DNA from 3 places in the Kitasatospora sp. NPDC034533 genome. Region 3 is predicted to be linked to each of the others. Evidence: riboswitches for the same ligand, from Rfam matches in the RefSeq annotation. Region 3 holds a riboswitch; each other region holds the start of a gene.
The links. Region 3 has a riboswitch for cobalamin ahead of ACZ55U_RS11870 (ABC transporter substrate-binding protein). Riboswitches for the same ligand answer to the same signal wherever they lie in the genome.

Region 1: another riboswitch for cobalamin. It lies ahead of ACZ55U_RS28425 (peptidase); the one in region 3 lies ahead of ACZ55U_RS11870 (ABC transporter substrate-binding protein).
Region 2: another riboswitch for cobalamin. It lies ahead of ACZ55U_RS30535 (ribonucleoside-diphosphate reductase subunit alpha); the one in region 3 lies ahead of ACZ55U_RS11870 (ABC transporter substrate-binding protein).

The regions. Positions count from the first base shown of each region.
Region 1 covers NZ_JBVITE010000050.1:52,623-56,777, reverse strand. Annotated here, with positions in the region: gene ACZ55U_RS28440 (enoyl-CoA hydratase/isomerase family protein) at 1-125, shown strand, start outside; gene mmsB (3-hydroxyisobutyrate dehydrogenase) at 122-1,006, shown strand; gene ACZ55U_RS28430 (enoyl-CoA hydratase) at 1,003-1,776, shown strand; cobalamin riboswitch at 1,986-2,105, shown strand; gene ACZ55U_RS28425 (peptidase) at 2,205-3,281, shown strand; gene ACZ55U_RS28420 (flagellar hook-length control protein FliK) at 3,311-3,790, shown strand.
Region 2 covers NZ_JBVITE010000058.1:13,664-17,818, forward strand. Annotated here, with positions in the region: gene ACZ55U_RS30530 (ribonucleotide-diphosphate reductase subunit beta) at 1-222, opposite strand, end outside; gene ACZ55U_RS30535 (ribonucleoside-diphosphate reductase subunit alpha) at 222-2,633, opposite strand; cobalamin riboswitch at 2,827-2,952, opposite strand; gene ACZ55U_RS30540 (hypothetical protein) at 3,313-4,155, shown strand, end outside.
Region 3 covers NZ_JBVITE010000012.1:116,459-120,613, reverse strand. Annotated here, with positions in the region: gene ACZ55U_RS11880 (helix-turn-helix transcriptional regulator) at 1-55, opposite strand, end outside; gene ACZ55U_RS11875 (amidohydrolase) at 84-1,823, opposite strand; cobalamin riboswitch at 2,179-2,383, shown strand; gene ACZ55U_RS11870 (ABC transporter substrate-binding protein) at 2,446-3,459, shown strand; gene ACZ55U_RS11865 (FecCD family ABC transporter permease) at 3,456-4,155, shown strand, end outside.

The sequences.
Region 1 (4,155 bases), on a different contig from region 3:
GCAAGCCGCAGTGGAGCCCGTCGACGCTGGACGCCGTCGAACCCGCCGCCGTGGCCCGCTACTTCGCCCCGCTCGGCGAGCGCGAACTCGGCCTCGCCGCCACCACACCCCTGGAGCGCTGGTGACCCACACCGTCGGATTCGTCGGACTCGGCAACATGGGCGGTCCGATGGCCGCGAACCTCGTCAAGGCCGGCCACCGGGTGTTCGGCTACGACCTCGCGGCCCCGGCCCGGGACCAGGCCGCGGCACAGGGAGTGACGATCGCGCGCTCGGCGGCCGAGGCCGTCGGCGAGGCGGACGTGGTGCTGACCATGCTGCCGGCCGGGCGCCATGTCCTCGACGTCTACGCCGAGTTGACCGAGGCGGCAGCCGGAGCACTGTTCGTCGACTGCTCCACCATCGCGGTCGGGGACGCCCGGGCGGCCGCCGACCTCGCCCGGGTCGCCGGGCACCGCGCCGTCGACGCCCCCGTCTCCGGAGGCGTGGCCGGCGCCGAAGGGGCAAGCCTGACCTTCATGGTCGGTGCCGAGGACGCCGACTTCGCCGAGGCCGAGCCGGTGCTCGCGGCGATGGGCAAGCAGGTCGTCCATTGCGGGGCTACTGGTGCCGGGCAGGCCGCGAAGATCTGCAACAACATGATCCTCGGCGTCTCCATGATCGCGGTCAGCGAGGCCTTCGTCCTCGGGGAGCGCCTCGGACTCAGTCACCAGGCCCTGTTCGACGTCGCCTCCGCAGCCTCCGGGCAGTGCTGGGCGCTGACCAGCAACTGCCCGGTGCCCGGTCCGGTTCCGACCAGCCCGGCCAACCGCGGCTACGCGGCCGGGTTCGCGGCGGCCCTGATGGCCAAGGACCTCGGGCTGGCCGCCGACGCCGCTGCCGCCTCCGCCGCACCCGTCGAACTGGGCCGGCGGGCAGCCGAGTTGTTCGCCGCGTTCGCCCGGGGCGAGGCCGCAGGCCTGGACTTCTCGGCCATCATCACCACTCTCCGGGAGGAGACCGCATGACGTACGACACGATCCTGGTCGAGCGCAAGGGCCGGGTCGGGGTGATCACGCTCGACCGCCCGAAGGCGCTCAACGCGCTGAACAGCCGGCTGATGAACGAGGTCGTCGCGGCGGCCACGGAGTTCGACCGTGACCCGGAGATCGGCGCGCTGGTGGTCACCGGCTCGGAGAAGGCCTTCGCGGCCGGCGCCGACATCAAGGAGATGCAGTCCCTCGACTTCGTCGACGCCTACCTCGGCGACTGGTTCGCAGCCTGGGACCGCTTCGCCGCCCTGCGCAAGCCGGTCGTCGCGGCCGTCGCCGGCTACGCGCTCGGCGGTGGCTGCGAGCTGGCGATGCTGTGCGACATCCTGCTGGCGGCGGACACCGCGAAGTTCGGGCAGCCGGAGATCAAGCTCGGGGTGATCCCCGGCATCGGCGGCTCGCAGCGGCTGACCCGGGCGGTCGGCAAGGCGAAGGCCATGGAGCTGTGCCTGACCGGGCGGATGATGGGCGCCGAGGAGGCCGAGCGGGCCGGGCTGGTCTCCCGGATCGTCCCGGCGGACCAGCTGCTGTCCGAGGCGCTGGCCACCGCCGAGACGGTCGCGGCGATGTCCACCCCGGCGGCGATCATGATGAAGGAGAGCGTCAACCGCGCCTTCGAGACCACCCTCGCCGAGGGCGTCCGCTTCGAACGCAGGCTCTTCCACGCGACGTTCGCCACGGCCGACCAGAAGGAGGGCATGGCGGCCTTCGCGGAGAAGCGCCCGCCGTCCTTTACCCACCGCTGACCGTCCACGCGCTGCGCCGCCCCTGCGTCCCGGGGCGGCGCACGCTGCGCAGGGCCCGGAACGGCTCAGCAGGTGGGTGTCCGGCCCGGCCTGGCGGTGTCCGGCCCGGCCCGGCCGCCGGTCGGATACGGCCGCGAGACAGGCCAGGGCAGCGTGGCGTGCCGCTCGAACCCTTGACCGGATCTTTTCCGTTTCGCCATGATGGACCGTCACGTTGTGACTCCGCCGCTGGGGGAAGTCCGGTCCGAATCCGGCGCTGACCCGCAACGGTAGGCCGCCTGCTCACGCCGGCGGCGAGCCCGAGTACCCGGCGGCGGAGGTGTGTCGTCCCCTCCTCCCGTCGTGGTCTGCGGGCCGGAGCTCCGAGGGCTGCCCGGCGTGTCGCCGACGTCCTCCGGGCCCCTGCGTCCAGGCCCGGAAAGGCACCCATGCCCGCGCTCCGCCGTACCCTCGGTCTGCTCGCGATACCCGCCCTCGCAGTCGCCACCGCGCTCCCGGCGGCCACCGCCGCCCACGCCGCACCTGCCGCCGCCACCTCGTCGCCGACGATCCGCCCCGACGCCGCCGCGGGCGGCTGGCTGGCCCGCCAACTCGTCGACGGCGACCACTTCGAGTCCGTCTTCAACGGGACCGCCTACCCCGACCAGGGCCTGACCGCCGACGCGGTGCTGGCCTTCGCGGCCTCGCACAGCTCGGACGAGGCCGCGGCCAAGGCCACCGCCTGGCTGGCGAAGCCCGAGATCATCAGCGGCTACCTCGGCGACGGCACCACCGAGGCCTACGCGGGTGCGACGGCCAAGCTGCTGCTTGCCGCCGAGGTCCGCGGCGCGAATCCGGCCTCTTTCGGCGGCGTCGACCTGCCGGCCCGGCTGCGCTCGCTCCAGACCGCCGAGGGGCGCTTCTCCGACCGCTCGCAGTGGGGCGACTACAGCAACGCCTTCGGCCAGTCGCTCGCCCTGATCGCGCTGCACCGCACCCCCGGAGGCGTCCCGGCCGCCGCCGTCGACTTCCTGGCGAACAGCCAGTGCGCGGACGGCGGTTACCCGGTCTCCTTCGGCCAGAGCACCTGCACGAGCGACGCCGACGCGACCGCGCTCGCCGTCCAGGCGCTCGCCGCCACCGGCCGTGCCGCCAAGGCGGACGCCGGCCTCACCTGGCTGACCACCCACCAGAACGCCGACGGCGGCTTCGCGGCCGCCGGGGCCACCACCTCCAACGCCAACACCACGGGCCTGGCCACCCAGGCGCTGCTCTCCGGCGGGCGCTTCACTGCCGGCCTCAAGGGCTGGAACCGACTGGTGAAGCTCCAGCAGGGCTGCTCCGCCGACCCGGCGGTGCGCGGTGCCGTCGCCTACGACGCGGCCGGTTTCAACGCGGGCAACGGTGCCCGGGCCACGGCGCAGGCCGTCCTCGGCTTTGCGGGCACCCCGCTGGCCACGCTCTCCGCCGCCGGCGCCCGCCCCGATGCCCCCACGATGGCCTGCCCGGCGCCGACCTTCCGCTGAACGAGCCCGAGACCAGGAGGAGTTCACCGATGACCGACAACCTCACCGCAGCCCGCCCGGCCCGCCGTACGCTCGGCTCCATCGCCGCCGCAGCGGCCCTCACCGCCGGCCTGCTCGGCGTCTCCGCCGTCCAGGCCCCGCAGGCCCGGGCGGCAGCCTGCACCGGCACCACCGGGGTCACCGTCGTGGTCGACTTCACCGCCGTCGGCGGCGGCATCCAGACCGGCTGCGCGCTCGGCGACCCGGCCAACGGCCTGGCGGCGCTCACCGGGGCCGGATTCTCGTACGCCTTCCACCCGCGCTACCCGGGCTTCGTCTGCACCATCAACTCCTTGCCGTCGACCTGCACCAACCCGAGCGGCAGCGCCTACTGGTCGTACTGGCATGCCCAGCACGGCGGCCCCTGGTCGTACAGCAACCTGGGCGCGGGCAGCTACGACCCGGCGCCGGGCGACGTCGAGGGCTGGTCCTTCGGCGCCGGCGCCCAGCCGGGCATCACGGCCCCCTGACATCCGGAACACCCCGGGGCCCGGCTCCTTTCGGGAGGGGCCGGGCGCCGGCGGCCCGGAGTCCGGTTGCCGCGGCACGCCCGGTGCCGATGGGTGGGGCGTTCGAGCCGGCCACCCCGGTGCTGACCGTGATCCGATCGACACGGAGTACCGTTGACTACCCGTCAGCGACCGTGGTCTGATGAACCGATTTTCACCCTCGGCATTCAGGGGAAGCCGGTCGAACTCCGGCGCTGACCCGCAACCGTGGACCCACCTGACGGTGGGTGAGCCGGAATGCCTGGACCGAGGGTCTGTTCATGGAGCACTTGCGTCGTCGCGGACTACGACGCGGTCCGAGCGGCCCCGTATCCGGGTGGCCGTGG
Region 2 (4,155 bases), on a different contig from region 3:
ACCCGTCGCGAAGAACGCGACCAGTCGCCCGATGAGGTGCCGCTCGCCCTCGTTGAGCTTCGCCAGGTCGGCGACGTCCGAGTGCAGGTCCACCTCCTCCACCGTCCAGGTGTTCTTGATGGCGTCCCGGTAACGGTCGTAGAACGACGGGTAGCGCATCGGACGCAGGGTCAGCTCGAAGCCGGGGTCGAGCAGCATCTTGCGGTCTTCGGACTGGGACATCACTGGCAGGCCTCGCAGGACTCGGGGTTCTCCAGGGAGCAGGCGATGGCGGCCTCCTGCTCCGGGGTGAGGGAGGGGGTGTTCACGGGCACCGGCGCGGGCGCCGCCGCACGCGCGGTGCCGGACGCGGCCTGGGCGATGCGGGTGGCCGGGCGCGAACGCAGGTAGTAGGTGGTCTTGAGACCGACCTTCCACGCGTAGGCGTACATCGAGCTGAGCTTGCCGATGGTCGGCGCCGCCATGAACAGGTTCAGGGACTGGCTCTGGTCCAGGTACGGCATCCGGGCCGCGGCCAGGTCGATCAGCGCGCGCTGCGGCAGCTCCCAGGCCGTGCGGTACAGCGAACGCACCTCGGCCGGCAGCCAGTTCAGCTCCTGGACGGAGCCGTTGGCGTCGCGCAGCGCGTCGCGGGTCTGCTGGTCCCAGACGCCGAGCTCCTTGAGCTCGCGCACCAGGTACGGGTTGACCTGGAGGAACTCGCCGGACAGCGTCTCGCGCTTGAACAGGTTGGACACCTGCGGCTCGATGCACTCGTACACACCGGCGATGGACGCGATGGTCGCGGTCGGCGCGATGGCCAGCAGCAGCGAGTTGCGCAGACCGGTGACGGCGATGCGGGCGCGCAGCGCGTCCCACTTCTCGCCCCACTGCGGGGCGGCCGTCGGGAAGTGGTCGATGTGCAGCTCGCCGCGGGCGGCGCGGGTCTCGCCGTACGCCTCGTGGCGGCCGAGCTGCTCGGCCAGGTCGGCGGAGCGCTCGTACGCGGTGAGCATGATGCGCTCGGCGATGAGCGTCGACAGCCGCGCGGCCTCGGGGGAGTCGAAGTCGATCCGCAGCTTGAAGAAGACGTCCTGGAGGCCCATCACGCCGAGGCCGACCGGCCGCCAGCGGGAGTTGGAGGTGCCCGCCTCGGTGGTCGGGTAGAAGTTGATGTCCACCACGCGGTCGAGGAAGGTGACGGCGGTGCGCACGGTGGCGTCCAGCCGCTCCCAGTCCATGGCGTTGATCAGGTCGTCGGCCCGGGCGTCAGCGGCCACGTGGGCGCCGAGGTTGACGGAGCCCAGGTTGCAGACGGCGGTCTCGGAGTCGTCCGTGACCTCCAGGATCTCCGTGCACAGGTTGGAGGAGTGCACGGTGCGGCCCGGCAGCGCGGTCTGGTTGGCGGCGCGGTTGGAGGCGTCCTTGAAGGTCATCCAGCCGTTGCCGGTCTGCGCCAGGGTGCGCATCATGCGGGCGTACAGGGTCTGCGCCGGGATGGTGCGGACGGCCTTGCCGGCCTGCTCGGCCTTGCGGTAGGCCTCGTCGAACTCGGCGCCCCACAGGTCGACCAGCTCGGGCACGTCGGCCGGGGAGAACAGCGACCAGTCCTCGTTGGCGTTGACCCGGCGCATGAACTCGTCCGGGATCCAGTGCGCCAGGTTGAGGTTGTGGGTGCGGCGCGCCTCCTCGCCGGTGTTGTCGCGCAGCTCCAGGAACTCCTCGATGTCGGCGTGCCAGGTCTCCAGGTAGACGCAGGCCGCGCCCTTGCGCCGGCCGCCCTGGTTGACGGCGGCGACCGAGGAGTCGAGGGTGCGCAGGAACGGCACGATGCCGTTGGACTTGCCGTTGGTGCCGCGGATCAGGCTGCCGCGCGAGCGGATGCGCGAGTAGGACAGGCCGATGCCGCCGGCGTGCTTGGAGAGGCGGGCGATCTGCGCGTAGCGGTTGTAGATCGAGTCCAGGTTGTCCAGCGGCGAGTCGAGCAGGTAGCAGCTGGACATCTGGGGGTGCCGGGTGCCGGAGTTGAAGAGCGTCGGCGAGGAGGTCAGGTACTCCAGGCGGCTCATCAGGCCGTACAGCTCGGCGACCTCGCGCACGGACTGCTCGGTGTCGCCGACCGCCAGGCCACAGGCGACGCGGAGCAGGAAGTGCTGCGGGGTCTCGATCACCTTGCGGGTGATCGGGTGGCGCAGCAGGTAGCGGGACTGCACGGTGCGCAGGCCGAAGTACTCGAAGCGGTCGTCGCCCGCGGTGTCGATCAGCGCGTCCAGGGCGGCGGCGTGCTTGGCGACGAAGGCCGCGGTGGTGTCGCCGATCAGGCCCTCGGCGTGGCCGACGGCGATCGAGGCGGAGAAGGAGACCGAGCCCTGGCTGTTCGCCTCGTCGACGATCTCCAGCGCGAGCAGGCGGGCGGCCAGCTTCGAGTACTGCGGGTCCTCGGCGATCATCGACGCGGCGGCGTCCACGGCCAGCCCGCGCAGCTCGGCGAAGTCCGAGCCGGCGTGGCGCCCGCGCAGCGCGGCGGCGGCGACATGGCCGGGGTCGACCTCGGTGAGGTCGGTGCTGCGGTCGGTGAGCAGCCGCAGCAGGGCGCCGCCGGGGTCGGAGACCGTCGGGTCGGTGAAGGCGGTACCGGTGCCCTGGGCGGGCAGGGTGGCTGAGGCGGCGGTGGTCAAGGCGCTCTCTCCTGGCGGCGATCGGCGGCGGTGATCGGGGGGCCGCCGGGCCGATCGGGGCAGGGGAGCACGGCACGAACGCAGGCGGCGTCGCGCGACGGTGACTCCCCGGCCCGCCCGCGAGGCCCGGAGGGGTACTGCTCGTGCTGGCGCGGCCTCTGCGGGAGGGCCGTGGCGCACGCCGTCGGCAGGTACTCGGACTCGCGGTCACGGCTGCTGGAGCCGCCCGCACACCGCTGCGGGGCAGTCCCGGATTCGCACCGGGTTCCCCTGCATCGACAGCAGAAGCGAGCATACATGTAGTGGTGTCTCCCTGAAGCGACCCCAGATGTAGTACGGAGTTGCGTGTCGGGGTGATGACCAGCGGTACCGGAGAGGCGGCTGGGGAAGGCCCCGGGACACCTGGGCGGGCCTCGGAAGCGGGGTGTGGGCGTCCTGGTTTCGATACGGAATGGTCACCGGGACGCTCGGCGGTCAGGAGGATGCCCTACGATCTGGGCGCATGAGCGACGGAACCGGCGCACCCGGGCAAGGGCCGCAGGGAACGCCTCCCGCCGGGCCGGGGGGCGCACAGAGTCAGCAGCCGGTGGCGCCTGGTCCGGTGCCGCCGCCGAGCGGGGGTTTCGGGCCGCCGCCCGCCTCGTACGGACCGGTGATGCCTGCGGCGCAGCCGGTCGCGCAGCCCGTTCCCTCGATGCCGCAGCCGCCGCAGCCGCCGCAGTCGGCTCCGCCGGTCGGGCAGCCGCACCCGCACCCGCAGCCGCTCGGACAGCCCCAGCCGGTGGGACAGCCGCAGCCCCGGCCGCAGTGGCACCTCCAGCAGCCGGTCCCGCCGCAGCGGGTCGAGCCGGACTGGGACGCGCTCGCGGACCGCAACGAGGCCGAGGGCAAGCGCCGTCGGCGGATGAAGGTCATCGGCGTGGTGGCCGCGGTCGCCGTGGTGGGCGGCTTGGCCGCCGGTGGCGTGCTGCTGTTCCGGGGCAAGAAGGACAACGGCACGACGACGGTCTCGTCCACCCAGCCGACCGCACCCGTGAGCGTGTCCGGTTCGCAGGGCGGCCAGCCCGACGACCCGTCGAAGCCGATCTGGGAGGCCGCCAGCGACCCGGCGCCGCAGGACGCGGGCGCGCTGTTCTCCGCGCTCCAGGTGACCATCAACGGCGCCACCTGGAACCGGGTCGTGGTGGCGCTGGACTCGCCCTGCTGGGACGGCAACTCCACGACCGGCGGGCTGGGCAAGGTGCTCGGAGACCAGGGGTGCCAGCAGGTGCTCCGGGCGACGTACGTCTCCGGCGACAGCGCGGTCACCGTCGGCGTGGCGGTCTTCGACCACAAGATCCAGGCCGAGACCGCGCTGAAGAACTTCACCGGCCAGCTCAAGGGCGCGCCCGCCCCCGGATCGCCGGCGTTCTGTGCCGGCGCCGGCTGCACCGGCACGCACAACAGCCTGGGCCGGTACGACTACTTCACGGTCGAGGGTTCGGCCAAGGGCGGCAAC
Region 3 (4,155 bases):
GGACGCCGACGGCCGCGTCCAGGATCCGCGCCACGTTCCGCTCCGCTGCCATCATCCAAGGATGATCATGTGCCCGGAATGCGTCAAACGCGCGGGGCCTCCTCAACGCCCGGGGCCTCGTGCACGCGCGGGACCTCGTGCACGATCCGCCCGTCCATGACGGTCAGGACGACGGGCATCGCCGGGATGTCCCGGGGGTCGGCGGCGAGCAGGTCCCCGTCGAGCACGCACAGGTCCGCGGCCTTGCCCACCTCCAGCGAGCCCTTCCAGTCGTCGGCGAAGTCCTGCCAGGCCGCGTCGATCGTGTAGGTGCGCAGCGCCTCCGCCAGGCCGATGCGCTGCTCCGGGCCGCTGACCCGGCCGGCCGCCTTGGACTCGCGCAGCATCATGGTGGCGAGGCCCTGGCGCCAGTCGGGGTGGGTGACGGGCGCGTCGGAGCCGCTGGCGACCCGCACGCCGGCGTCGATGGCGTCGCGGTACGGCCACGCGTACGCGGCCCGTTCGGCGCCGACGAGGTCCTCCTCCATGTCCGCGACCGTCCACTTGATGGTGGGGTTCATGTTGACGCCGAAGCCGTGCGCGGCCAGCACCTCCATGCTGTGCGCGGTGAGGAAGTCGCCATGGATGACGTAGTGGCGGGCGTCGGCGCGCGGGTGCTCGGCCACGGCCTCGGCGAAGGCGTCCACGACGGTGTCGATGGCCCGGTCTCCGGTGACGTGGACGCCCAACTGGTGCCCGGCGGCGTGGGCGAGCCGGATCATGGCGCCGATCCCGGCGGTGCGCTCGGTGTCGGTGTCGCCGCCGACGCACAGGGAGCCGCAGCCGCCGCCGACGTACGGTTCGTGCATCCAGGCGGTCTTGTTGGGGACGATGCCGTCGGCGAAGACCTTGACCCCGTGGACCGCGAGGCGGCGCGGATCGGTGTCGCCCGGTGCGCCGAGCTCCGCGAGGCCTCGGGCGAACTCCTCGGTGGTGCTCGCCATGCCGGTGGGCAGCAGCAGGACGCCGACGCGGGCGGTCAGTTCGCCGTCGGCCAGCAGGCCTCGGTAGACGTCGAGGGTCTCCGCGCCGAGAGCGCCCCGCATGATGCCCTCGCCGCCGGGGCCCAGTCCGGGCTCGGTGTAGCTGGTCACGCCGAGCCGGGCGAGGGTGGCGAGGGCCGCCCTGATCGCGTCGGTCCGCTCCTGGCGGCTGAGCGGCGGCAGCGCGTTCTGGACGAGGGCCTGGGCCCCTTCGTGGAGCAGCCCGGTGGGCTCCCCCGTCTCGTCCACGACGATGGCTCCGCCGGGCGGGGCGACGGTGCCGCGGTCGATCCCGATGAGCTCCAGGGCCTTGGAGTTGACCCAGGTGGCGTGCCCGGAGAAGGAGTACAGCACCACGGGGTGGTCCGGGCTCACCGCGTCGAGGTCGCGCCGCGAGGGCGTGCGCGACGGGTCCTGGAGGCACTCGTCGAGGTACCCGGTGTCCCAGCCGTGCCCGGTGACCCACTGCCCGGCCGGGGTCCGCCCGACCGCCTCCCGTACCGCCTCGGCCACGTCCCGCAGCGAGGACACCGCGGGGTGTCCGAGGTCGAGGGAGAGCGGCGGGGTGGACATGCCGAAGGCGCAACCGTGCAGGTGGGAGTCGTTGATACCGGGCAGCAGGGTCGCCCCCCGCAGGTCGACGACCCGGGTGCGCGGCCCGATGAGCGGTGCGACGTCGTCCCTGCGGCCGACGGCGCTGATGACCCCTCCGGTCACCGCCAGGGCCGAGGCGACGGAGAAGTCCGCGTCGACCGTGACCACCTGTCCGTCGAGAAACACCAGATCCGCGTACGTGTGCACAGGGCGACCTTTCGGGAGGCGGGCGCGCGCGGCCGTCCGCGGGCGCTCCTCCCTGGACTATGGCCGCGCCAGGGCCGCCCGCACATCGGTCGTTCCACCGATACGCGCCCGATCCGCGCCCTATCCGCGCCCGCTGCCGGCGCCCCTCGCGCGGCTCGGCCGGGGAGCCGTGGGGTCCGCCGGTTCACCGGGCCGCCGCCGCGGGGCCGGCGGCCGGTCAGTCGTCGCGGGGCTGGCGGCCGGTCAGTTGCCGCGGGACGTTCGGTTCCGAAGCGGCGCGGTGGCGGAGCCCGTCGGGGAACGACCCGGAACGATCACCCCACGACCTGGCCGGCATCCGGCCTGACCACGCCTGGTACGGTGCCATCGCCGTGGTGTTCGGGAAACCGGTCGAAGTCCGGTGCGGCCCTCGCCACTGTTGCCGCGGAGTTCCGCGGCCCTCGCTGACCGGCTTACCCAGCGGTCAGGGCCACTGGGCGGGTCGGAAGAACCGCTCGGGAAGGTCGGCCGCGGCGCGTCGATGCGGAAGCCAGGAGACCGGCCACGGCGCGACATGTTCCACGAGGGTTTTGGAGAACACGTGCCCAGCGCTCCGCCGCGCCCATTTCCGTCCATACGTTCCGTGCGTCCGGTACGCCCCACAGGTCCGGTGCGCGTCGGCCGGGCGGTCGCGACCTTCCTGTTCCTCGGCGTGCTCGGAGCCTGCACGAGCGCCCCCGCGCCCGTCGCGTCCGGTGGGACGACCGGAAGTGCCTCGCCCGTCAGCGTGGACAACTGCGGGACCACCGTGACGGTCTCCGCGCCGCCCGAGCGGCTGGTGACGCTCAACCAGGGCGCCACCGAGGTGGCCCTGGCCCTCGGCCTCCAGTCCCGCATGGCCGGTACCGCCTACCTCGACGACTCCGTCCCGGAGAAGTGGAAGGCGGCCTACGACTCCGTCCCGGTGCTCTCCAAGGACTACCCGACGAAGGAGAAGCTCCTCGCGGCCCGTCCCGACTTCCTGTACGCCTCCTACGCCAGCGCGTTCACCGACAAGGTCGCGGGCACCCGGGAGGAGCTGCGCGGACAGGGCGTCCCGTCGTACCTGTCCCCGTTCGGCTGCGCGGACAAGAGCCAGGTGCCGCCGACGACCTGGCAGGCGGCGTGGGGCGAACTGAACGACGTCGCCGAGGTCTTCGGCGTCCAGGAGCGGGCCGCCTCGATCCGGCGGGAGCAGGAGCAGCAGCTGGACCAGCTCAAGGCGGCGGCCGCGGGCAAGGACCTGAAGGTCCTGTGGTACGACTCGGACACCAAGGCGCCGTTCGTCGGGGCCGGCCGTGGCGGACCGCAGCTCGTGCTCGACGCCGTGGGCGCCCGCAACGTCTTCGCGGACCTGCCCGGTGGCTGGCAGAACGTGAGCTGGGAGAAGGTCGTCGCGGCGGACCCGGACGCCATCGTGGTCGCGGACGCCGGCTGGGACACGGCCCAGTCCAAGATCGACTACCTGGAGAACGACCCGGTGCTGAGCAAGCTCACCGCCGTGCGGCGCAAGGCGTTCGTGGTGGTGCCGTTCTCGGAGTCGACACCCGGCGTGCTGCTCGCCGACGGCGCCGCCCGAGTGTCCGAGGGGCTGGGCCGACTGCACCCGGCTTCATGACCACCGCACCCCGCCCCGTCGCGCGGCCCGCCGGTCCGGGCCGCGCGGCGGCGGCCCTGGCCGTCGGTGCGGCCCTGCTGCTGGCCACCGTGCTCCTCGGCCTGGCCGTGGGCTCGCAGCACGAGTCGGTCCGGACGGTGCTCGATGTCGTGGTGCGCCGCCTCGGGCTGGGCGATCCGCCGGTGACGCTGCTGGACGACCAGATCGTCTGGCAGTTGCGGCTGCCCCGGGTTCTGGGGGCGGCCGCCACCGGCGCCGGCCTCGCGGTCTGCGGCGCGGTGTTGCAGACGCTGACCGGCAACGACCTGGCCGATCCCTTCCTGCTCGGGATCTCGGACGGCGCCGCCGCCGGCGCGGTCACCGTGATCGTCCTCGGCGTCGGCGTGTCCGGCGCCGTCGGCACCGGCGCGGTGTCGACGGCGGCCTTCGCCGGCGCCCTGCTCGCCGCGGTCGTCGTCCTGGCACTGGCCGGCGCGCGCACCCGGTCGCTGCCGACCACCCGGACGGTGCTCGCCGGCATCGCGGTCGGGCAGATGTGCGGGGCCTACACCTCGTTCGTCGTGATGGTCCTCGGGGACCGCAACGCGGCACGCGGCGTCATGGAGTGGACGCTGGGTTCGGTCGCAGGCGTACGGTGGCCCACCGCCGTCTTCCTGGTCGCGGTCGCGCTGGCCGGGGTCACGGTGCTGGCCTCCT